DNA from 3 places in the Pseudoalteromonas sp. SG45-5 genome. Region 1 is predicted to be linked to each of the others. Evidence: predicted binding sites of a transcription regulator. Region 1 holds the regulator's gene; each other region holds the start of a gene.
What was found. The regulator sigma-54, encoded in region 1, starts transcription at its own class of promoters, with help from an activator protein. The targets are predictions, from matches to a motif close to GTTGGCACGNNNNTNGNNT.
Positions count from the first base shown of each region.

Region 2: a site for sigma-54 is predicted at 6,155-6,173, ahead of H5119_RS12045 (EF-hand domain-containing protein). Genes of this name have one in related genera too.
Region 3: a site for sigma-54 is predicted at 5,482-5,500, ahead of H5119_RS01480 (GSCFA domain-containing protein). Genes of this name have one in related genera too.

Region 1 covers NZ_JACJEM010000050.1:25,843-33,615, reverse strand. Annotated here, with positions in the region: gene mgtE (magnesium transporter) at 1-527, opposite strand, end outside; gene H5119_RS15575 (HPr family phosphocarrier protein) at 808-1,080, opposite strand; gene rapZ (RNase adapter RapZ) at 1,126-1,971, opposite strand; gene ptsN (PTS IIA-like nitrogen regulatory protein PtsN) at 1,991-2,443, opposite strand; gene hpf (ribosome hibernation promoting factor) at 2,448-2,735, opposite strand; gene H5119_RS15555 (RNA polymerase factor sigma-54) at 2,761-4,260, opposite strand; gene lptB (LPS export ABC transporter ATP-binding protein) at 4,330-5,055, opposite strand; gene lptA (lipopolysaccharide transport periplasmic protein LptA) at 5,052-5,597, opposite strand; gene lptC (LPS export ABC transporter periplasmic protein LptC) at 5,587-6,141, opposite strand; gene kdsC (3-deoxy-manno-octulosonate-8-phosphatase KdsC) at 6,138-6,689, opposite strand; gene H5119_RS15530 (KpsF/GutQ family sugar-phosphate isomerase) at 6,690-7,661, opposite strand; gene H5119_RS15525 (calcium/sodium antiporter) at 7,665-7,773, opposite strand, start outside.
Region 2 covers NZ_JACJEM010000034.1:688-8,460, reverse strand. Annotated here, with positions in the region: gene pta (phosphate acetyltransferase) at 1-1,086, opposite strand, end outside; gene H5119_RS12075 (acetate kinase) at 1,088-2,302, opposite strand; gene yfbV (terminus macrodomain insulation protein YfbV) at 2,588-3,034, shown strand; gene H5119_RS12065 (putative RNA methyltransferase) at 3,073-3,873, opposite strand; gene H5119_RS12060 (energy-coupling factor ABC transporter permease) at 3,870-4,517, opposite strand; gene xthA (exodeoxyribonuclease III) at 4,523-5,329, opposite strand; gene H5119_RS12050 (exonuclease III) at 5,569-6,000, shown strand; gene H5119_RS12045 (EF-hand domain-containing protein) at 6,213-6,734, shown strand; gene scpB (SMC-Scp complex subunit ScpB) at 6,886-7,476, shown strand; gene rluB (23S rRNA pseudouridine(2605) synthase RluB) at 7,473-7,773, shown strand, end outside.
Region 3 covers NZ_JACJEM010000003.1:78,178-85,950, forward strand. Annotated here, with positions in the region: gene fliF (flagellar basal-body MS-ring/collar protein FliF) at 1-1,521, opposite strand, end outside; gene fliE (flagellar hook-basal body complex protein FliE) at 1,542-1,874, opposite strand; gene H5119_RS01465 (sigma-54 dependent transcriptional regulator) at 2,032-3,510, opposite strand; gene H5119_RS01470 (PAS domain-containing sensor histidine kinase) at 3,507-4,619, opposite strand; gene H5119_RS01475 (DNA-3-methyladenine glycosylase I) at 4,753-5,340, shown strand; gene H5119_RS01480 (GSCFA domain-containing protein) at 5,544-7,640, shown strand.

The sequences.
Region 1 (7,773 bases):
AGGTCGTCGGTGCCTTCTGGTAGCTCTCCGCGTAGCCTAATATATCTAAGTACAACATCGAGCGTAACGTCAGGGCGAATGGTCACCGTATCGGTATTCATTAGCGCACCAGCGGAGCGCTCTTGATACGAAAGTGCTTGTGTTGCACGCTCACGGTCTTGAATGTCCATTGCGCTAACAACGTCTTTATAAACGGTGTCTGGCAGGCTACGGAGTACTTCACCTAAGTCATCGTGGCCCATATCTTCAGTTGCGGCCGCAATATGCTTAGGTTCCATTTGGGCAATAATGCCTAAACGAACATCTTCAGATAACTCTTCAAGTACATCACCTTGTACATCAGGGTCAACTAATTGCCAAAGGAGTCGGCGAATTTTATGCGGTGATGATTCTAATAATAATGCAGTATCACAAGGAGCTGTTTTTGCTAACATGCGCCTAACTTGAACAAATTGACCACTGTTAAGCGACTTAGTCACTTGTTTTAGTTGTTGTAGTGGATAGTCTTGTTCAAAAGCTTCGGGCATTGGCATCCTTAATTAATTTTAATACTACTTTGGTAGGAGAGGTTAACTAACCTGAACTCTGGATAATAAATCTATCTCAAGCAGCTATTTTCAGTGCTAACTGCGTTGAATTTACTTGCAATAGGCCCGCTATTGACGCGTAAATTCGCCTTGTTTTCACTGAAAATCTCTGGCTAGAGAAAATAAATTTAAATATCACCTGATTCAATACGTTAGTAAATCTCTTAACCAGAGTTCAGGTTAGCTAATTTAATTTTACTTTTTAAGTATTTATTACTGACTATTCTTGTTCGTTAAATCGCTGTGATATTAGTTGACCAACGGCGCCCAAGGCTTGCTCTGCATCAGGGCCTTCACATACTACCTTAACTTCTTTACCTTGGCTGCTTTCAAGTAGCATTAATGCGAGTACGCTATCACCCGCCGCTTCTTTTTCATCTTGGAACAAGGTTATCGAAGCGTCAAACTTTACGGCCAATTGAGCTAATACAGTTGCAGCTCTAGCATGTAGCCCTAATTTGTTTTGTATTAAAAAGGTATCTTCTAAGCGCATACGTTACCCTACCTAAGCTGAACTGGTTATTATTTTATGTGAGAATTATTTCTCTTGCTCTCGGTGGCGAATTTTTACATTGGGGTGTGTCATCGCAAAGCTTTCACCAATTGTTTGTGCTAAATACACTGAGCGATGTTGCCCACCAGTACAGCCAATAGCAATCGTTAGGTAACTGCGGTTATTTCGTTCTAAATGGGGTAACCATGTTTGTACAAAAGTTTGAATTTGCCATGTGAACTTTTGCACTATGCTATGACTCGCTAAATAATCTTTAACAGGTTGATCTAAGCCATTTAACGGTTTTAACTCAGGCTCCCAGTGAGGGTTTGGCAAGAAGCGTGCATCAAATACATAATCTGCTTCTTTAGGGATGCCGTGTTTAAAACCAAACGATTCAAACGTGACAATAAGCTGCTTGTCTTTTTTTCCTAATATTTTTTCACGAATAGATTCAGCAAGTTGATGGACACTTAAGTCACTTGTGTCAATCATATAATCGGCTCGAGTGGTTAGCACATCAAGTAATTCTTTTTCTTTTTTGATTGCCAAATCAAGCGGCAGTGAGTCAACCGATAGGGGATGTAAGCGGCGTGTTTCAGAGAAACGTTTTATCAGTGTTTGATCTTCGCTGTCTAAATAAAATAAGGTAGGCTTTGCAAAACCGGGTAAGTATTCAAGAATATCATTAAACTGTTCTTGTTCCTTAGGAAGGTTTCGTACATCAATGCTCACTGCGATTTTATCGTAGTTATCAGAAACGCTGCGTACCAAAGAAGGTAACAGATTTAACGGAATGTTATCTACGCAATAATAACCTAAGTCTTCAACAACGCGTAAAGCAACCGACTTTCCAGAACCCGATCGGCCACTTATGATAATTAACTCCATTTATCACCCTTTATATTAATCACGATTGCTTAACAATAACTTGATACAGTTCGGTATCCGTTTTTGCACTGCGCAATTGCTTACAAAATTCTTTGTCGTTAAGTTTATCAGCAATGGTTGCCAGAGTCTTTAAGTGCTGCTGGTTATCACCATCTGGTACGATGAGTGCAACAAAAATATCAACGGGACGATTATCAATTGCATCAAAGCTAATAGGTGTTTCACTAACGAGTACTAAGGCTAAGGGCTCTTGTGCACCGCTCATGCGCCCGTGAGGGATCGCTATGCCTCTACCTATACCAGTACTGCCTAGCTTTTCTCTACTTAGTAAAGCGCTAAGAATATCTTGTTGAGAAAGGTACGGAAGCTTATCGTGAGCAAGTTCGCTGATAAGCTCTAAAATTCTTTTTTTGCTATTAAAAAGGACCGCAGCTTTGCTGCAGTCCTGGCATATAAGTGAGCTTAATTTCATCATATTAGTGTCGAGCAAGCTTCTCTTTGTGTTTAATTACTTGGCGATCGAGCTTATCAATCAGCGAATCGATGGCAGCGTACATGTCTTGATGCTCAGTTGAGGCAAATAACTCAGCACCACTTACATGTATTGTTGCTTCTGCTTTTTGGCTTAGTTTTTCTACATCAAGAATGACATGAACATTATTAATATGATCAGAGTGTCTTTCTAGCTTCGCAAATTTGGTATTTATATAGTCTCTTAGTGAATCAGTTAATTCTACGTGACGACCAGTTAAGTTTAGTTGCATAAGCATTACCCTCTTTGTTTGCGTCTTAAATCAGACTTTTTCGCTGATTTGACGGTGGAATAGCCAGAGATTCGCGATATTTTGCGATTGTACGTCTCGCTACTTTAATTCCTTGCTCAGCCAATATATCCGCTATTTTGCTATCACTCAATGGTTTTGCTGAGTTTTCTGCAGCGATTAATTTTCTGATAAGTGCACGTATTGCTGTAGATGAGCATTCACCGCCATTTTCGGTACTTACATGACTTGAGAAAAAGTATTTAAGCTCAAATATCCCCCGAGGTGTATGCATATACTTTTGAGTGGTTACACGCGAAATAGTTGATTCGTGCATTTCCACCATTTCAGCAACATCATTTAAAACCATAGGTTTCATGGCCTCAGGACCATGTTCAAAAAAGCCTTGCTGCTGCTTAACAATACAGTTAGTTACTTTTAATAATGTATCGTTTCTGCTTTCTAAGCTTTTAATAAACCATTTAGCTTCTTGTAAATGCGAGCGTATAAACTGGCTATCACCGCTTGATTTAACAGTGCGAGACATCGCAGCATATTGGCTGTTTACGCGAATTTTTGGCATGCTATCTGGATTTAGTTCAACAACCCAGCGGCCTTTAATTTTTTTCACTGACACATCAGGAATTACATACTCAGACTCTTCCCTAACAATCGTATCTGCAGGCTTTGGGTTTAGCGTATGAATAAGTGTCATTACTTCTTTAAGCTCTTCCTCTTTGAGCTTCGTTTTTTTCATTAATGTACGATAGTCGCGAGCTGCTAATAAGTCTATGTGCTCGGTTAAAATCATTTTTGTTTCATTAATATAGGGTGTTTCTTTATCAAACTGATTAAGTTGAATGCACAAACACTCTTGTAAACTACGCGCTGCTATACCGACCGGATCAAATAATTGAATGCGTTTTAAAACAGCTTCTATTTCATCAAGTTCAACTTCATTATCATCTTCGTTTTCTTGGTTGAAGCTTTCGAGAATCTCTTCACAACTTAGTGTTAAAATGCCTGAATCATCTACGGCTTCCACAATAGCAATCGCAATCGCTTCATCAGTAGGGCTAAATGGCGTTAGTTGAAGTTGCCACATTAAATACTCGTGGAGCGTTTCCGTTGATGCACCTTGGTATATAGACTCGTCTTCAGGCATTGGACCTGATGAAGAGGCTGGAGCTGCACTCATGTACTCGTCCCAGCTAACATCCATCGCCATGTCGTCACTTACCGTATCTTTAGCAAGTGCTTCGCCGCTGTCTTGTTCGTATTCGCTTGGAGCATCGTCGGCAGATGCGCTAACAGTTATATCATCGGTGTCTGCTTTTTGTTCATTTTTACCTGCAGCGTCTTCAGAATAGTCTTGTTCCTCAACCTCTAAAAGTGGGTTGCTGTCGAGCGCTTCTTGTATTTCTTGCTGGAGATCCAATGTACTGAGTTGCAACAAACGAATAGCTTGTTGCAATTGTGGAGTCATTGTAAGTTGCTGGCCCATGCGCAGCTGTAGTGATTGCCTCATGTATCTCTAACAATCCTTTTATGTTGTTATAATTAATACTAGCAGATGCTTAAAGACATGGCGTAAATGTTACAGCCTAAATTGCTCGCCTAAGTAAACATCGCGTACTGTTTTGTCATTTAATACGTGTTCTGGAGTACCTGATGCAATCAGCTCCCCATGAGAAACAATGTAGGCTTTTTCGCAAACATCAAGGGTTTCTCTTACGTTATGATCGGTAATTAACACACCAATCCCACGATTTTTGAGATGTTCTATGATTTTTTTTATATCAAGTACAGAGATTGGGTCAACGCCCGCAAACGGTTCATCTAATAATATAAACTTGGGATTAGCCGCTAATGCACGGGCTATCTCTACGCGGCGACGTTCACCACCCGATAACGCCATACCTTGGCTGTCACGGATATGTTGAATATTAAATTCGTCTAATAAATTATTTAGCGTATCTTCTCTTTGCTGCTTCTTAAGTTCTTTACGTGTTTCTAAAATTGCCATTAAGTTTTGATAAACAGTTAGCTTTCTAAAAATTGAAGACTCTTGTGGTAAGTAGCCTATGCCTAATCTAGCACGACTGTGCATAGGTAAAAGAGTAATATCGTTATCGTCGATAGATATTTTTCCTTTATCGCTAGGTACTAAGCCCACAATCATATAAAACGTGGTGGTTTTACCAGCGCCGTTTGGGCCAAGTAAGCCAACAATACTGCCAGCTTTAACTTCAAGGCCGACGTTTTTTACAACTTCTCGGCCTTTATAGCTTTTGGCTAATAGTTCTGCTTTTAATGTGCTCATGGTTGGCCTTTATCGCTTGTTTTACTTTTTTTAGCTTCAATAGGCACTAAAATTGTGTGAACGCGATCCGTTGAATTTTCATCTTTTTCAGCGCTAATTAATTGCTGTTCTATGTCGTAAGTAATACTTTTTGCATTTATTTTTTGCCCAGCTTGCGATACTTGCGCATTACCAACAAGCGTTAAAAAACGCTTAGATACATCGTAACGCACTTCATCAGCACTGGCGCTCATAGTCGTGCCGTCGGGTTGTTTTTCTTCAAAATGTGCCGGACTGCCTGTGGCAATTAATAGCTGCTTATTATCACCGAGCTCTTCGCGTTTGTGTACTTCTAAGCGGTCGGCGGTAATGCGGCGATTTCCGTGAATAATTTCTACATTTTTCTCGAAAATACCCACATTGGCTTTTAATTGACCTTCTTGTTTATCGGCACTTATTGAGATTTGGTTGGCAGCCGGTTGAGTCGACTGCTCTGCTGCATTACTGTTAAATGCTAATAAAAACGTTGGGATAATAAGTATTTTTGAAAATTTATTGGTCATAATATATGGTTCGCGTATGGTTAATAAGTTTTATCACTTCGGTTTTAAGATCGGCTTCAAGGCCTTTACCAGTGATCTTTAAATTAGGTCCAGTTACAACTACAGGTTGCTCTGAGCGCATTGTCAGTAGCTTTATATCTACTTGAATATTATCGGCATTGATTTTTTCTATCATTGCTTTATCTGTTAGATTTTTAGCGACAACATTACCTTCTAAAACTAATTGTTTGCCTTCGTACAGGGTTGCTTCATCAGCATTTATGCGCCAAGCCTGTTTTTCGTTATATAAAGTAAAAATAGGTTTTTCAAAAAAGGTAAAACCTAATTGTTGATATAACTCCATTTTGGCAGCTGTCACTTTGTGACTTATTTTGCCCTGCTCATCATACGCAGTTTGTTTTAGTTCTATTGCAGTATAATCAGGCTCAGCTATAACCTCAGATGTGCTCTGTGTAGTAATGTTTGTTTGCGTAAAATAAGGGTACCAAAGCCAAACCATACAGCTGATGAATAAAACGCTTAATATTATGCGCGCTATATTCATGAACTTGTACCTTGTGTGGTCAGTGGGTGCCCATTTTCTAGCATTAATAAGTCTGTAAGCTCTCTTACTGCACCGAAGCCGCCAGGCATTTGTGTGGTGTAGTGTGACAGGCGCTTAATTAGCGGGTGAGCATCGTTAACAGCGACTGCAAAACCGACTAATTCCATCACTGGCATGTCAGGACCATCATCACCAATATAAGCAATTTGTTCATCCGTTAGATCAAGTTTATGTTTTAGTTCTTCATAAGCAACGAGTTTATTTTCTTGACCTTGGTAGATGTGTTGTATGGTCAAGCTACTCATACGGTTTTGTACAATTTGCGAGTGACGTCCAGTAATAACCGCAACGTTAAAGCCGCTATTAATGAGCGCTTTTATACCAAATCCATCTTTAGTATTAAATGCTTTTAGTTCTTCACCTTGGTTGCCTAAGTAAATGCGCCCATCAGAAAATACACCATCAATATCGCAAATAAGCAATTTTACTTTTTTAGCACGTGCTTTAGCATCATCGCTTAGCGGTTGATAGAGTTCTTCAAATTGCATTTATAATACTCCTGCTTTCAATAAGTCTTGCATATTTAGTGCACCGATAGGCTGGTTTTGCTCATTGACAATAATTAAACCATTAATACGTTTATGTTCCATAATATTAAGTGCTTCGGCAGCCAGCATGTCTTGGTTTGCGGTCGTACATGATTTAGTCATTACTTCGCTAATTTGCGTGGTATGAATATCAACTCGTTGCTCTAAAATACGACGTAAATCGCCATCAGTAAATAGTCCCGTTAACTGTTGGTTTTCATCAACAATAGAAGTCATTCCTAAACCTTTAGCCGACATTTCAATCAGTGCGTCTTTTACTGTTTGTGAAATATTAATAATAGGCGTGTTTGCGCCGCCGTGCATAACATCTTTCAAAGTAAGTAGTAAGCGTTTGCCCAAGCTGCCACCTGGGTGTGAAAGTGCAAAGTCATCGGCAGTAAATCCACGCGCTTCTAAAAGGGCGACAGCTATTGCATCGCCCATTGCAAGTGTTGCTGTGGTACTTGCTGTTGGTGCAAGGCCCAACGGGCAGGCTTCTTGTTCTACTTTTATGCATACGTGTACGTTTGCAAGTGTTGCCATGGTTGATTTTTCATTGCCCGTCATCGCTATCATTTTTGCGCCAAGGCGTTTTAACACGGGAATAATATTTAAAACTTCGCTAGTCTCACCTGAGTTGGAAAGAAGCATCACCACGTCATTTTTAGTGATCATTCCTAAGTCCCCGTGGCTTGCTTCACCAGGGTGTACAAAAAAAGCGGGACTACCAGTACTGGCTAGTGTAGCTGCTATTTTATTGCCAATATGACCAGATTTACCCATGCCAATAACAATAGTGCGACCTTTACAATCGTATATTAATTGACAAGCTTGATGAAAGTTTTCATCTACATATTGTGCAATATCACTCAGTGCTTGGCGCTCTATGTTTAAAACGCGAAGGCCTTGTTCAATAAAGTTTAGCGCTGCCATTATTTACCCTACTTGACTGAAAATATATCCTTGATAGCCCAAAAATGCGATTAACAATAGGCTACCTTCTACTCTATTGATGCGTTGTGTGCCTCTAAAGTTCAATGACATA
Region 2 (7,773 bases), on a different contig from region 1:
TTTTACTTTTTCAATACGTTGGTCATCATCGCTGGGAACTTCCATATTAAAGTTATGTAGTAATAATGAGGTACGCCATGTATCAGCGTCAGTAGCGAGTATAGGCAAACCCGTTTGCATTGCTTGTTCACACAAAGCCATAATACGTGGCTCTGGTTCAAAGCCACCGGTAAGTAATATAGCCCCCAGTTTTGTACCATTCATTGCTGATAAGCATGCAGCTACGAGTATGTCTGAGCGATCGCCTGGTGTTACCAATAAGGCACCTGGGGTAAAGTAATTTAAAATATTTGACACTGTACGCGCACAAAAAGTAATACGACGCAGACGACGATGCAGCATATCGCCTTCGTTTATTATCGTTGCTTTTAAATACGCGCTTAAATCTTTTACGCGCGGTGCGACGAGGTCAAAATCCCACGGAATTGCACCAAGTAACATAAACGGGTTTTTTCTAAAAATAGGTAACGACGCTAAACGATTTAATTCGTTTTCAAGTTCTTCTGGTTTGTAGGTATCAACTAAATCGGCGCGCGCGCGGCCTTCTTCATCAAGTGGTGCATTTACTTTATTAAAAATACAGCCTAGTACGCGAGGGTGGTCAATACCGCCATAGTTACCGGCAGCAATCTCAAGGCGGTCCTCTATTTGTGTAATGCTGTAATTACCAGGGGTAAGTACAAATACAATGTCTGCTCCCAGTGTTTGTGCTATTTCGCGGTTTACGCGCCCAGCGTAAGGCTGACGTCGAGTAGGAACCATACCTTCAATGATGGCCACTTCATCATCGTTTATTTTGCTTTCAAAGCGCTCAACAATTTCTTCAAGTAGGTCGTCACCATTACCATCGCCAATCATTTGCTCTGCATAATCGAGTGCAAAAGGTGTGGGTGGGTTAATAGGAGATCCTTGGGTAACTATTTGCGTTGATTTTTCAGGACCTGTTTCACCCGAGCGAGGCTGTGCAATTGGTTTGAAAAAATTCACTTTCACTGTTTTTTGTTCAAGAGCACGCACTAAACCAACAGAGACAGAAGTTAAACCAACACCTGTAGATACAGGGATTAACATAATACGACGTGCCATATTAAAGCTCCTTGGCTATGTTTGCAGCATCAAGCGCAATAACCCATTCTTCATTTGTAGGCATGACTACAGCTTTACTACGTGCCTGTGAAGAACTAACTATGCCTTCTTGGCCAAAGCGAGCATTAAGATTGGCTTGTTGATCGCAATCAACACCTAAAAAGGCAAGTTGGGAGATTACTTTTTCGCGGATAATATCGGAGTTTTCACCAATACCACCGGTAAAAATAATCGCATCAAGGCGTTGTAGTGGCACCATATAAGCAGCAATCTGTTTTGAAAGACGATAGCAAAACATATCAAGCGCGAGTATTGCTTTTTTATTACCGGCAACAGCTGCTTCTTCAATTGTGCGGCAATCATTAGAAAGCTCGCTGATACCTAATAAACCACTTTTTTGATTGAGTAAGTTGTCTATTTGCTGTGCGGTGTAATCGAGCTGCGTGGTTAAAAAGTTAAACAGACCGGGGTCTATATCACCACTACGCGTGCCCATCATGAGGCCCTCTAGTGGTGTTAATCCCATACTTGTATCAACACTTTGACCATTTTTTATTGCACATACGGAGCAACCATTCCCAAGGTGAGCACTAATAAAGTTACTTTTTTCAATTGGTTGATTAAGTAGCTTTGCAGTTTGTCCTGCAACATAAAAGTGACTTGTGCCATGAAACCCATAACGCCTAACGCCAAATTCTGTATATAACTTATATGGCAGTGCATAAAGGTAAGCTACTTCATTCATTGTTTGATGAAACGCAGTATCAAATACAGCTATTTGTGGTAAACCTTCGAACGATGCCTGTGCAGATGCGATGCCTAATAAATTAGCATGCCCGTGCAGCGGCGCAAGTGTTGCAGCTTGTGTAATACCCGCAATGACCTTCTCGTCAATCAATACCGATTGTGTAAAATGCTCGCCGCCGTGCACAACACGATGACCCACAGCAATAAGTTGCTCATCTAAGTTATGATCTTTTATTAGGCTTACTAACGTATCTATAGCCTCAGCATGGGCTTGCTCCGCTGCCAAGTTAATGACTGTTTTAGCGCCGTTAAATTTATATTTTATAGAAGGAGTTGCTGCACCTAAGCGCTCTGCCAAACCCGATATGATTTCGTGGCCTGTGTTTGCATCAATAATGGCAAATTTTAAGCTGGAGCTACCACAGTTTAGTACTAAAACGTGTTGTGACTTAGGGGAAGTTGTTGGCATAAATTCATTTCCATAAACAAAATTTAGTAAGTGCACGTGAAACATTAATCGTTACACTTAGCGTGATAAATAAGGCTAAAACATTTAATTAAGCTAAACTAAAATGTAGCTGAATCAATGCGTAATATTTTACCCCAGTTACGGAGTTTAGTTTAGTGTTTTGCACACTTTGACAGCAAAATTAAGCACTTTTACTGATAAAGTAAAAGCCTTTAGAATTGTGTTACACTTTAGAGATAACCCATTTAGTATTGTGTTTTAATAGAGTCACTGTGAGGAGTCATGATGCAAAAAAGTGTGATGTCACAAGTACAAACAGGGCGGTTGTACGCAAAACAATGGCCAATGAGAAAAGAATTAGCACCTCTATTTATCGAGTTTAAGGTTATTAAAGCCACTGATCTTGCGATCACAGTTATGCCCATTTTAGCCATGCTTACGTTGTTTTTTCAGATAAATTATTTAGGGCCAGATTTTTTACCGCAAGCTATTGCAAGTGCTTTATTTTTTATATCGTTACCGTTGCAAGGCTTATTGTGGCTAGGTAAACGCGCGCAAACGCCTTTAGAACCAGCTATGCAAAGGTGGTATAACGATCTTTACACAAAAATGCTTGCCAATGGTTATCAAACACAGCTAAACGAAAAAAAGCCTCGTTATCTGGAGCTTGCAAATCTTTTAAAAGACATGTTTGATAAAATGGATAAAGCGTTTACTAAAGAGCAATTTTAGAGGTTGTTAAACTTACGCCTAAACAACCTCAAATTTGATTATGCAGTTTTTGTAAACTGCGTAATGTAAAATGACAAGGTGACAGTATGCTCACCTTTTTCTTCGAGTAACTTCCAGTGTTCAGGTCTGAATTTCCACGCAAATGGTGTCATCATAATCAGGTTCTTTACGTCGTTAAAATTAAGCGTTACCTGCTCAGTTAGCAGTATTTGCTGTGCTTGAACAAATCCACTTGGGGTATCTATTTGAGTATGTTCATTAACGTTTTCGTAAATATAATTTTTTAATTCTTTTAAGTGCCAAGGCCCTGGACTTGCAACAATCAGTGTTGCTCCAGATTTAGCAAGTCTAGCCTGTTCTTGTTCAAATAAAGGAGCAAACACACTCACTAACACATCGGCGAACTGGTTTTCAAATGGTGCCTGGCTAATTGATGCAACACTAAATTGACAATTATCATAACGCTTTGCAGCATATTTTATTGCTGACTTTGATATATCTACACCATACACATTAGCGTTTGTTTTATTCGCCAGTGCATGCGTGTAAAAACCTTCCCCACACCCTAAATCAATAATATTGCCTGCATCTAATGTGCTAACTATGTTACCCAGTGCGTGTTGTAAAAAGCGGTAATAACCGCGCTCTAAAAATGTGCGTCTGGCTTGTACCATTTCTAATGAATCGCCTGGCTGCTTAGAGTTTTTCTGCTGTACAGGTAATAAATTGATATACCCTTCTTTTGCCAAGTCAAAACTGTGTTTATTTTCGCAGCTAAGCGTGTTGTTCGTTTTTGTAAGCATGTTGCTGCACAAGGGGCAGCGATATTCAAGACTCATGAGTCTAGGTAGTCCTTATCATAAAAAGTTTTTACCCAATGTGGGCGATAAGTGATCATTATAGTAATGGCCATTCCATTTAGCATGGCTTCAGGAAACCAAATTATGGCACTTAAATATACATAGTTATCAGCGAGCTCTTGCCAATTATATTGCCCAATAGCTAAGTAAAATAAGGCACCCAAGCTTATTTTTAGACATGCTATGAATCCTGCAGTAATAAAAGCACAGACAAATATATAAACAAAAAAGTGACGAGGTAAATAATGATAACTAACAATAAAAGCTAAGTAGCTAACTATTATAGGTATGAATGCATTAATAAGTATTTGCACCGCGAGTAATTCAAGCTCAATAAGCCCAAAAGCGAATAGTAACGCAGTTGCAAGCAAACTACTTAAAATAGCCAAGCGCCAACCCAGAATTAAAGTGGCTGCGGTTACGCCTAAAATATGTAAATCTAGGCCTGTTAGTATCCCAGCTTTGATCCGCCATAATAGTGCAAAGACCAGCGCACAAGCAAGTACACCCGTTTGTCGAACGGGTGTAGCAAAAAGCGCTTTATAGGTCGCTTTATCAAAACTGAGTAAACTAATTATTATTACTAGGACCCAAAGCAACCCTTGTAATTGTACGCTCAACATCATAGTTATTTAAACGTTGACCAAATTGGTGCGTGATCTGACGGTTTATCAATGCCGCGTAGTTCGTAATCAATTCCAGTTTCAATACAACGAGCTGACAAGTCGTTAGTTGCAAGCACCACATCAATGCGCAAACCTCGGTTATCTACAAATCCTTTTGAACGATAATCAAACCACGAATATTGATCGTCTGTATCAGGGTTTTGCTCTCTAAAGGTGTCTTTAAAGCCCCAGTTAAGTAGTGTAGCAAGCCATTCACGCTCCACGGGTTGAAAAGAACATTTACCCGTTTTTAACCAACGTTTTGCGTTTACATCGCCAATCCCAATATCTAAATCGGTTGGAGATATATTGATATCGCCCATAACGATAACATCTTGATCGGGTGTATGGTTTGCTTCAAGGTGAGTCATTAAATCTCTATAAAACTGACGTTTATAAGGGAATTTAGTTTCATGATTAATATTGTCGCCTTGTGGGAAATAGCCATTCATTACGGTTAAATCACGGCCGTTTTCTTGCTCCACGGTAACGCTGATCATACGTTTTTGTGATTCTTCAGTATCTGTGGCAAAACCTTTTAAGACTGATTTTGGCTCTTTTTTGCATAACATAGCTACGCCGTAATGTGCTTTTTGACCATGGTAATACACGTGATACCCCATTTTTTGTACATCTTCTAACGGGAACGCTTCATCATGAACTTTAATTTCTTGTAAGCCAATCACGTCTGGTTGATGTTTATCAATAATAGCTTGTAACTGGTGAAGACGAGCACGCAGGCCATTGATGTTAAAAGAAATCACTTTCATTGGATTTGCCTTAAAATTAGTTCGATTTAATACGTCAAATTGTATCAGTAAATACGCTTACATAACATGACTGAAATGAGAAAATAGCTGCGCAAATGTTGTGCAATTGGTGTTTAAAGTTTAAACATTGTTAATGTTTTATTAATTTGTAAAATAAATAAAAAATTCAATTGCTATGTAGATTATTGGTCATATAATGCGCGAAATTATTTAGCAACCTCGTTCAAATAGGAACTCTCATGAAAACACAATTAATTCTAGCTGCAGCACTTTTAGTATCAACAACTGTTTCTGCACAAAGTAATTCGTATTTTAGTAAAGACAATAAAATTGAATCTAAATTATGTGTACTAAGTGCAAATGAGGGTTTTACAGCCGCTCGTAAAGTAGCGGCTCAGCATGGTGTATTTTTATCACGCTTTTCATCAAGCATCTTGTGTAATGGTGAAGATATTCGTGATATAGCTAAAAAAGAAACAGCCAGTAAAGTAACTAAAGCTAAGGTTGAGGTATTTGCTAAAGATGCTCAACAAGAAACACAATTATGCCTTACAGCTTTAAAACAAGGGCTAGCACCAGTTCGTCAAAAGCTAGGTAATGTAGATTCGTTAAAGTGTAATGGGCAAACAGTCACTGAATTTGTTAAGCGTTATCAAAATGCCGCTATTTAATCGCTAAAGACTTAAAAAGTGCTCGGTATTTTTACCGAGCTTTTTTTTGTAAAAATTACAAGGTGTATTGAAAAGTCTGCAGAGGTGATGTGATAAAATAGCTTCTCTCGAAGATAATGAATATGCATGCAATTGATTTAATTGCACTTTTTATTTTGGCATTAGACTTGTATTAATTAAACTGACATTTATTAATTACAAGGATACGTCTTATGAAAAAGTTAACATTAGCAGCAACAATTTTAGCATCATTGAGCCTAGCAGCTTGTTCTTCAAATCAAGGTCTTGATAAAATAGGCAGCGATTTTGCAAGTCTGGACAATGACAGCGATGGTTATATTTCAAAAGTCGAAGCAGATGACGATAACATCTGGGAACATTTTTCAAATATTGATACCAATATGGACAATGAAATCAGCCGTAAAGAGTTTAGCGCTTACATGCAACTAAATGCCGGTAAAGTTGCGACTGATAGTGATGTGAGCGAGTCGGCATTTAAAGCCGATATTGCTAAATTTGATAAAATTGAAAGTAGTTTTGCAAGTTTAGATAACGACGAAAATGGTTATATTTCAATCGTCGAAGGTAATGACGATGATATTTCAAATCATTTTGGTTATATGGATAAAGATAAAGATAAACGCGTTAGTAAAAGCGAGTTTGTCGGTTATATTGAAAAGTACGGCAGCGCCGTGGCTGAAGATGACGCACTTGAGTCACTTAAACGCAGCTAATTTTTGCTGTTAGATTAATCAAGTTAGAAGCCAGTGATTTTCACTGGCTTTTTTGTGTCTTTAATTTAACTATTTGATAGATATATTTTCCTAGTTTGGTGTTGTTCTGTCATAATAGATGGCTGTGTATTTTTATTTGTTAAGAGTGTTTATGGCGGGTCGGCGAATTAGTGATGAGCAATTAGTTGAGATCATTGAAGCGGCGATTTTTGTTGCAGATAAACCGGTTAGTAAGCGTCATCTTAAAGACGTTGTATTAATGGATTTAGCTGTATCTATGGCGCAAATAAATAATGCAATTGATACAATACAAATACATTTTCAAACTCGTGGTATTCGCTTAGTTGAAGTGGGCAGTGGGTATCGTTTTCAGGCATGCAATAGTCTAAGTCCTTGGCTAAACAACCTTTGGCAGGAACGTGCGCCTAAATACTCACGTGCTTTGCTAGAAACATTATCGCTTATTGCTTACAGGCAGCCTATTACACGCGGCGAAATTGAGCAGGTAAGGGGTGTTACTACGGGTTCGAATATTATTAAAACCTTACTCGAAAGAGAATGGGTTAAAGTGGTAGGGCATAAAGAAGTTCCGGGTAAGCCGGCTTTATATGCAACTACTAAACAATTTTTAGATTATTTTTCGTTAACTGGTTTAGACAATTTACCAGCGTTGCCAACAGAGCAGCAAAGTAAGATTAACCAGTTATTAAGTGATCCTTCTGTGAGAGAACCATCCGAATGAGTATACAAGGTGAAAAGTTACAAAAAGTCCTAGCCCGTGCAGGGGTAGGCTCACGCCGTGAAATGGAAAAATACATTGATGGAAACCGCGTTAGTGTAAATGGTAAAGTCGCAAAGTTAGGCGACCGTGTTGAAGAGACCGATTTAATTCGCGTTGATGGACACACAGTAAAAATTGAAGAAAAAGCAGATAGAATTTGCCGTGTTATTATGTATAACAAACCAGAAGGTGAGTTAAGCACACGCAAAGATCCTGAAGGTCGCCGTACTGTATTTGATCGACTTCCTCGCATTGATG
Region 3 (7,773 bases), on a different contig from region 1:
ACCTGAACTGAGTGCATCGTCATCGTAATCCTCTAACGTGTCGTCTGGATAAATTAGGCGCTTAAGCATTGGTTTAACAACAGCCATGATTAGCACAATAATAACCAAGGCACCCAGCCCTAGGCGAACCATTTTCAAGAACCAATCCTGCTCCCAAATTGGCAACTCAAGATTTAAACCGCTTTCTTCACGAACAAAAGGAACAGTAACCACTTCCAGTGCATCACCACGTTGCATATCAAAGCCTACACCACCTTGTAATAAGCGTCGAATATTTGACAATGCTTCTACAGAGCGTGGTGTCATGGTTGTTTCACCGTTTTCGCCTACTTTTGCTATATAATCAACCGCAACCGATACACTTATACGGCGTATAACACCTGTTTGTTGGCGTCTGTGTGAAATAGTCGTATCAAGTTCATAGTTACGCGTTGCTTCTTTATGGCTGCGACTTGGTGAGCTTGCTGTACCGGCACCACCTTCAGTCACGGATTCAGGAATATCGGAATTAACTGGTGGTTGATTGGTCAGTGCACCTGGAATACCGATAGCTAAACCACCAATATTATTTTCTTCAAACGTGGTTTCACTTCGCACTGCGGGTAAATCTGGATTGTAACGCTTTTGCGTTTCTTCGACCGCACTAAAGTCCATACTCAAATCAACTTGCGCCGTATAGTTTGCAAGCCCGACGATTGGAATTAAAATACTGTCTATTTTTTCAAGGTATTCTTGTTCACGCTTTCTCTCTAAATCGTATTCTTTACGCGAGCGTGCTGCCAATAAGTTTTGCGAACCTGAATTTAATAAGCGACCATTTTGATCTGTAACTGTCACACGTGAGGGCTCTAAGCCTTGTACTGCAGAAGCAATCATGTCTACAACTGAATCGACTTCTTCTCTATCGAGTGAACGTCCACGCTTTAGTGTTAACACAACGGTAGCTGAGGGCTTTTTTTCTCTGCGAGCAAATACATTTTCTTTTGGAATAGCTAACAATACTTTAGCGCGAGTAATGTTATTAAGTTCTTCGATTGTGCGTGCTAGTTGCTGTTCGCGACCATGCTTTAAACGCTCTCGTTCAAGACGTTGGCTTACACCAAAGCCCATATCTTGCATTATAATATCTGAACCTGAAGTCGGACCTTGCTCTAGGCCTTCTCGAGTCATTAGCAATTTAATATTTTGGTATTCAGTTTCATCAACTGACACCACATTACCATCAAGTTGATAATCAATTTTTTGCGCATCTAAAAAATCAAGCGTTTGAATAAGCTCTTCAGTTTGCATTTTACCAAGCGGGCGCATATCTGGCTGACGAGCCCAAATAATGATAAATATCGCGATAGCCAAACAAATGGCTAGTGCAATAACAAGTGTTACTTGGCGTAATATATCAACACCATTTAAAGCACTTAAATAGCCCGACTTTTGTTCTTGTTGATCATCACTATCACTTTGGTCGATGCCGATATCGCCATCAGCGAGTGCCAGATCTGTAGATTGATTAGATTGCGCCACAATTATTCTCCACTACCTAGTTAAACAGGCATATTCATAATTTCTTTGTAAGCTTCAACAAGTTTATTACGAACTTGTACCGTCGCTTCAAATGCAACTGAAGACTTTTGAGAAGCAATCATTGCCTCAGCGAGTGATACACTTCGGTCGCCCATTTCAACTGCTTTTACTTTTTTACTTGTGTCTTGTTGTAGCTCATGCACTGTATTTAGCGCATTACTCAACATATCACCAAATTGTGCAGAAGATGTAGAGTTTACCTGAGTAGGTATTTTATTAAGTTGATCATTACGGCCAGCTTCTAGGGCCATTGATTGCATTTCTTGAAATACAGCGCTATTTTGAATTTTCATAATTTATCTCTGACAATGCAGTTTACTATTACAGTCAATAAAGCATAAAACATGCCAAATAAATTAAAGTTAAAATACAAAGAGTTAGGTGGTATTTGGTGAGTCATAGTTTTGACAACCCTAAATTCAACGGCTTGAATTTAGGGTTTAAGAAAGGTTATGCTGGAAGAGAAATACCTAGATCACGCATTTGCGCTAATTTATACCGTAAAGTACGAGGGCTAATACCCAGCGTCTCTGCCACATCTTTTCGTTTACCTTGGCAGCGTGCAAGTGTTTCTAAAATGATGCGATGCTCTTTATCTTTAAGCTCATCTTTATAACTTCCGGTCTCAGCTGCGAGTAAATCATGCTTTGGCTGATCAGCCGTTATATTTTTTTCATCATCGTTTTGCTTATCATAATAAGCTGAACTTAACGTGCTTTTTTCTTTATTTTCTGTTGAAATCTCTGATGCTTTTTCAGCTTCGAGGACAGATGTAGATGTAGCGTCCATAACAAAATTACTCGGTGCTAAATTTTCAATGAAAATAGCATGTTCGTTTATGGTGTCGCCTGTTCGTAATATAAGAGCACGCTGAATCACGTTATCAAGTTCGCGAACATTACCAGGCCAAGTATGGGCCAGTAGCTTTTCTTCAGCTACTTTATCCAAATAAGCCATCGGCTCTTTGCTTTTAGTTATATGACGTTCAATTAAATGCTTAGCTAATATAACAATATCACCTGGGCGCTGACACAATGGTCTCCACATTAATGGAAAAACATTGAGGCGATAATATAGATCTTCTCTAAATTGATTTTTAGCAACCGCTTCTTTTAAATCGCGGTTACTGGTTGCTAATACTCGCACATCAAGCTGAATTGTTTTACGACCGCCTAAACGCTCAACTTCACGCTCTTGTAACACGCGCAGTAGTTTAGCTTGTAAAGCTAAATCCATTTCGGTAATTTCATCAAGTAAAATCGTACCACCTTGAGCTTGTTCAAATTTTCCTGGACACGCCTGGATTGCACCTGTAAATGCGCCCTTTTCGTAGCCAAACAAAGTGGCTTCAAGCATATTTTCAGGAATAGCTGCACAGTTAATAGCAACAAATGGTTCATTACAGCGATTTGATTTATCGTGAATATAACGTGCTAAAACCTCTTTACCAGACCCGCTTGGTCCAAGCACCATGACACTGGCTTCAGAACGTGCAACTTTACTGGCAAGTTCTAATAGCTGAATACTGGTTGGATCGGCAACAATAGGACCGTCTGTCTCTTTTGGTTTTTCAGGTAAATAGCGACTCACCATGTTCAATAGCACTTCTGGTGCAAATGGTTTTGCCATGTAATCAATAGCCCCTAAGCGCATTGCTTCCACGGCATCATCAATTGTGGCATAAGCTGTCATCATTAAAACAGGTAAGTCTGGATGATTTAATTTTATACTGCGAAGTAAATCTAGGCCGCTCATTGCGCCCATTTGTACATCACTCACCACCAATGAAAATGACTCTTTTTTTAGCAATAACATAGCTTGCTCAGCGCTATTCGCTGCTACGCAGTCAATACCTGACATTTCAAGTGTATCAATTAAGGCTTCTCGTAGCCCTGCATCATCTTCTACAACTAAAATAGTGTTACTCATAATGATTCCTCTAATTTAGATGCTGTACGAATTGGCAAAAGCAAACTAAAGCAAGCCCCACCGTGTGTATTATTATCAACTTCAACACGTCCTTGGTGTGCATGAGCGACAGAACTAACCACCGCTAAACCTAAACCCGTGCCTTGGCTTTTAGTTGTAAAAAATGGTTCAAATATTTTATCGGCTTTCCCTAAATCAATACCAGGGCCGTTATCGCTGACACTAATACGCACAAAGTCATGATCTTTTCTATCCGTTGATGCGCTCAAATGAACCTTGGCACCTGCCCCAATCACTTGAATACTGTTGTGTATTAAATTTTGTATAGCGCTGGCAATTGCTGTTTTATTACCCGTGATCTGTATGTCAGGCTCGGGTAAGCTAACGTCTAGCTCGCTTTCATTTAGCGTAACCATTACATCGGCTCCTACTTTTACTTCACTAAGTAGCTGCTGCATGGATACTTGCTCTACAACATGCTGGTCACCACTTTTAGCGAATAACAACATGTCGTTCACTTGGGTTTCTAAATCTTTTAATCGCGACATCAACTTAGTTTGAAAGGTATCACGAGAGGCTTCTGGTAAGCGCTTTGACCCTAAATTAGCAGCGTAAAGCATGGCCGCAGACAATGGCGTTCGCACTTGATGCGCCAATGATGCCACCATTTTACCTAGCGCACTCAATCGTTGCATATGAGCAACACGCTTTTGTAAACGGCGCGTTTCTGTTAAATCTGTCATTAAAATAAGTTGCCCCGGCTCTGGAGCTAATGCGGTGATGTCGAGCTTAATTAATCGACCATCTTTTAAAGAGACTTCATGACCATCATCTTGATGTGGTCTAAAAGAGCGTTGGATAACATTAAACCACTTTTCGCCTTCAAGCGGCTCACCTAACATATCCATAGCAATTTGATTCGCTTTAGCAATCAACCCTTTGCCATCGAGTACCACGACACCCGCAGGCATGGTATCAACCAAATGTGAAAGCCAACTCGCCTGCTTACGCAGATCACTTAATTCCCCAACATACTCCTCTTGAAGTAAACATGGGTTATACTGATTTGCAGAAATAAACAGTGGTTTTAGCACAGTAGCAAGGGCCATAATCAAATCTCTAATTGATGTCTATATAGAGCTAAATGCACAATTTGTACCAAAGTTTTATTTTATAATTTTCATCGTGTTACACAAAATAATGCGCGACATAAAAATGACGCCTACAAATAAAGAGTGACTAATGACAGAACAAAAGAAGTGCCGATGTCCATGGTTAGATACCACTAAACCTGACTATGTGGCCTATCATGATCAAGAGTGGGGCGTGCCGCTTTATAACGATCAAACACTATTTGAATTTATCACACTTGAATCAGCACAGGCGGGGTTGAGTTGGTATACCATTTTAAAAAAACGTGATGGATATAAAAAAGCATTTGCTAATTTTGATGTAGAAAAAGTAGCTTCATTCACACACGATGACATAGAGCGCTTAATGCTTAACAAAGACATTGTACGAAATCGTTTAAAAATCGCAGCGACTGTTAATAATGCAAAGCGCTTTATTGAGATACAAAAAGAGTTTGCTAGTTTTAGCAATTACCAATGGCAATTTGTAAGCAATAAGCAGCTGGTGAGTCAGTTAAATAATATTGATGATTACCCTGCAATTACAGAGGAATCTACAGCATTTGCTAAAGATTTAAAAAAACGTGGATTTAAATTTTTAGGACCAACAACGGTATACGCTTATATGCAAGCTTGCGGCATGGTTAACGATCACAGTAATGATTGCTTTAGAAAAAATGAAATAATTTCAGAGTATTAGAACCTATTTAGTTGTCCTAAAGTATTTTTATACTATATTAAAATTTAACTCACTAACTTACAGTAACCTCAATAAAAACGCTTCAATGAATTTAATACCAAAGGAAGTGACCCTTTTAAAAGTCAAATTTAGCAATAAAGCTTTGGCTCGCAATATGCATAATGTCTATCATATTAGATAATTAATAGAACAAGGCTAGAATAATGGTACAGATAACTACGGAAGAAGTATTAGAAATAGATGATATACGTTACTGCTTGCTTAAAAGCTCTAATGTTAATACGGCGCATCACTATGAAATAAACCAAGGCTATACCAATTTAAATTATAGGGCTACCAACGCTTTTCGACGCGATATAATCAACACGCCATTAATAAATGCCCATAAACATGTCGTAAAAAATAATGTACCTGAGCTTCTGTGCGATACTTTAATTTCTGAATATAATAAAGATAAAGAAGCACTAAAAGACCCCGCTATATTAAAGTCATTTTTGCCTTACATATTAACGCAAGAAGTAGATGACCATCTAAGATCTTATTTTAAAAGTGAATATTGTGTATTGTGGTGGGCAATGCATAAACTTGAAGATGACATAGAAAAAGATACTTACTTTTCAAAGTGGCATTGTGATGGCGGTCCTAAAAATCACTTAAAACTTATAACCTACTTAAATGGTTATGATGAACACGGCAGTAGCACCGCAGTATTAGACAAAGAATCCACAGATAAACTCAAAGACATTGGCTATATATTTAATAATATAAACAAGAGAAATATAGACATTGCTCCTTTGTGCAAACATTACGACATCAATTTTTCGCCAAGTTTGATTAAACCAAATAAAGGGGACTCAATTATTTTCAATCCCCATCAACTTGCCCATAAAGCAATGCCTGCGAATAAAGGGAAAGCTCGCTATTCTTTAACATTATGTTTTTTACCTAGTGAACTGCACTGGAAGAAAGTAGCCGACGAACACTTTACCCCTGGGACAACTTCTATCGCATTTGATGGGTTCCCTGAATTAACTAAAACATTTATTAAACGCAATGACGATGACTGTATTGATATTGCGTTAGATAATAAAGTTACTAACTTGCGACATTTGGCTTACCTTTTAAAAGCGATTATTAAAAATAGTGCCATCGAAAATATGTTTCTTGAACATATTCAAACGAATGACCCCGAGCTTAAATACCACAATACGCTATTTGACCTTATTAAGTTTATTAAGCAATCTATCATTGAGCAATTTAAAGCCGATTCGATTACAGAAGAAATATGGTCTGAGGCACTCACTAATATTTGTGAGTATGAACGAAATTACATTGATAGTTGCGCCCGTTACAACGCAAATAAAAAACCCGACCCTAGCGCCGTCTTTTGGCCGAATCCAGATCACCCAACCCGCCCTTTATCAAAATATAATGCGCTGCCTTATGTTAATAAAGTACCGATTATGGATATGGATACACCCATAGGTTCGGCAGGAAGTTGCTTTGCCTTTGAGATAGCCAAATTTTTTCAACAAGATGGTTATAACTACGTCATTACAGAGCGAAATGATAATCCACAGAGCGGCTTAGTGATCGATGGTTATCAACCTGGGGACAAGTATGCCAAGTTTTGTGCAAACTATGGAATACTGTTTAATACGCCGAGTTTTAAACAGTTAGCAGAAAAAGCATTTGGTATTAAAAAGTTTGATAAATTATTATTTCAATCAGAAACTGGCCATTACGTAGATCCATACCGTGAAAATGTATTTTTTAACACCAAAGAAGCCTACCTAGCTGATTACGATAAGCATATTCAAGCCGTTAAAGATTCATTTTTAAGCTGTAAAGTGTTTGTCGTTACATTGGGGTTAAATGAATGCTGGGAGCTTCCAGATGGTACTGTTATGTCTAGAAACCCTAGAAATAACACCTATCAGTTTGTAAAACACCGAACGCTAACGGTCGAAGAAAACGTAAATAATATTCAATCTTTTTTTGATATCATTAAACAATATAATCCTGATTTTAAACTGATAATTAGTCTTTCGCCGATTCCTTTTTTAGCTACAGGCAGAGCGGATACTCATCATATAATTACAGCAAATACGCATTCAAAAGCCGTTTTAAGAGTTGCAGCTGAAGAGTTGGTCAATAATAATGAGGATATGTATTACCTTCCTAGTTATGAGTTGGTGACCGAATGCACTGAAGATGCCTGGAACTCTGATACACGACATGTAAAACCTGAAACCGTTTCAAAAGTAGTTAATATGTTCAAAGAAATATTCGTTAAGTAACCTGAGATCTGGTTAAGAGATTTACTAACGCATTGAATTATTGTTATATTTAAATTTATTTTCTCTAGCCAGAGATTTTCTGTGAAAACAAGGCGAATTTACGCGCCAATAGCTGGCCTATTGCAAGTAAATT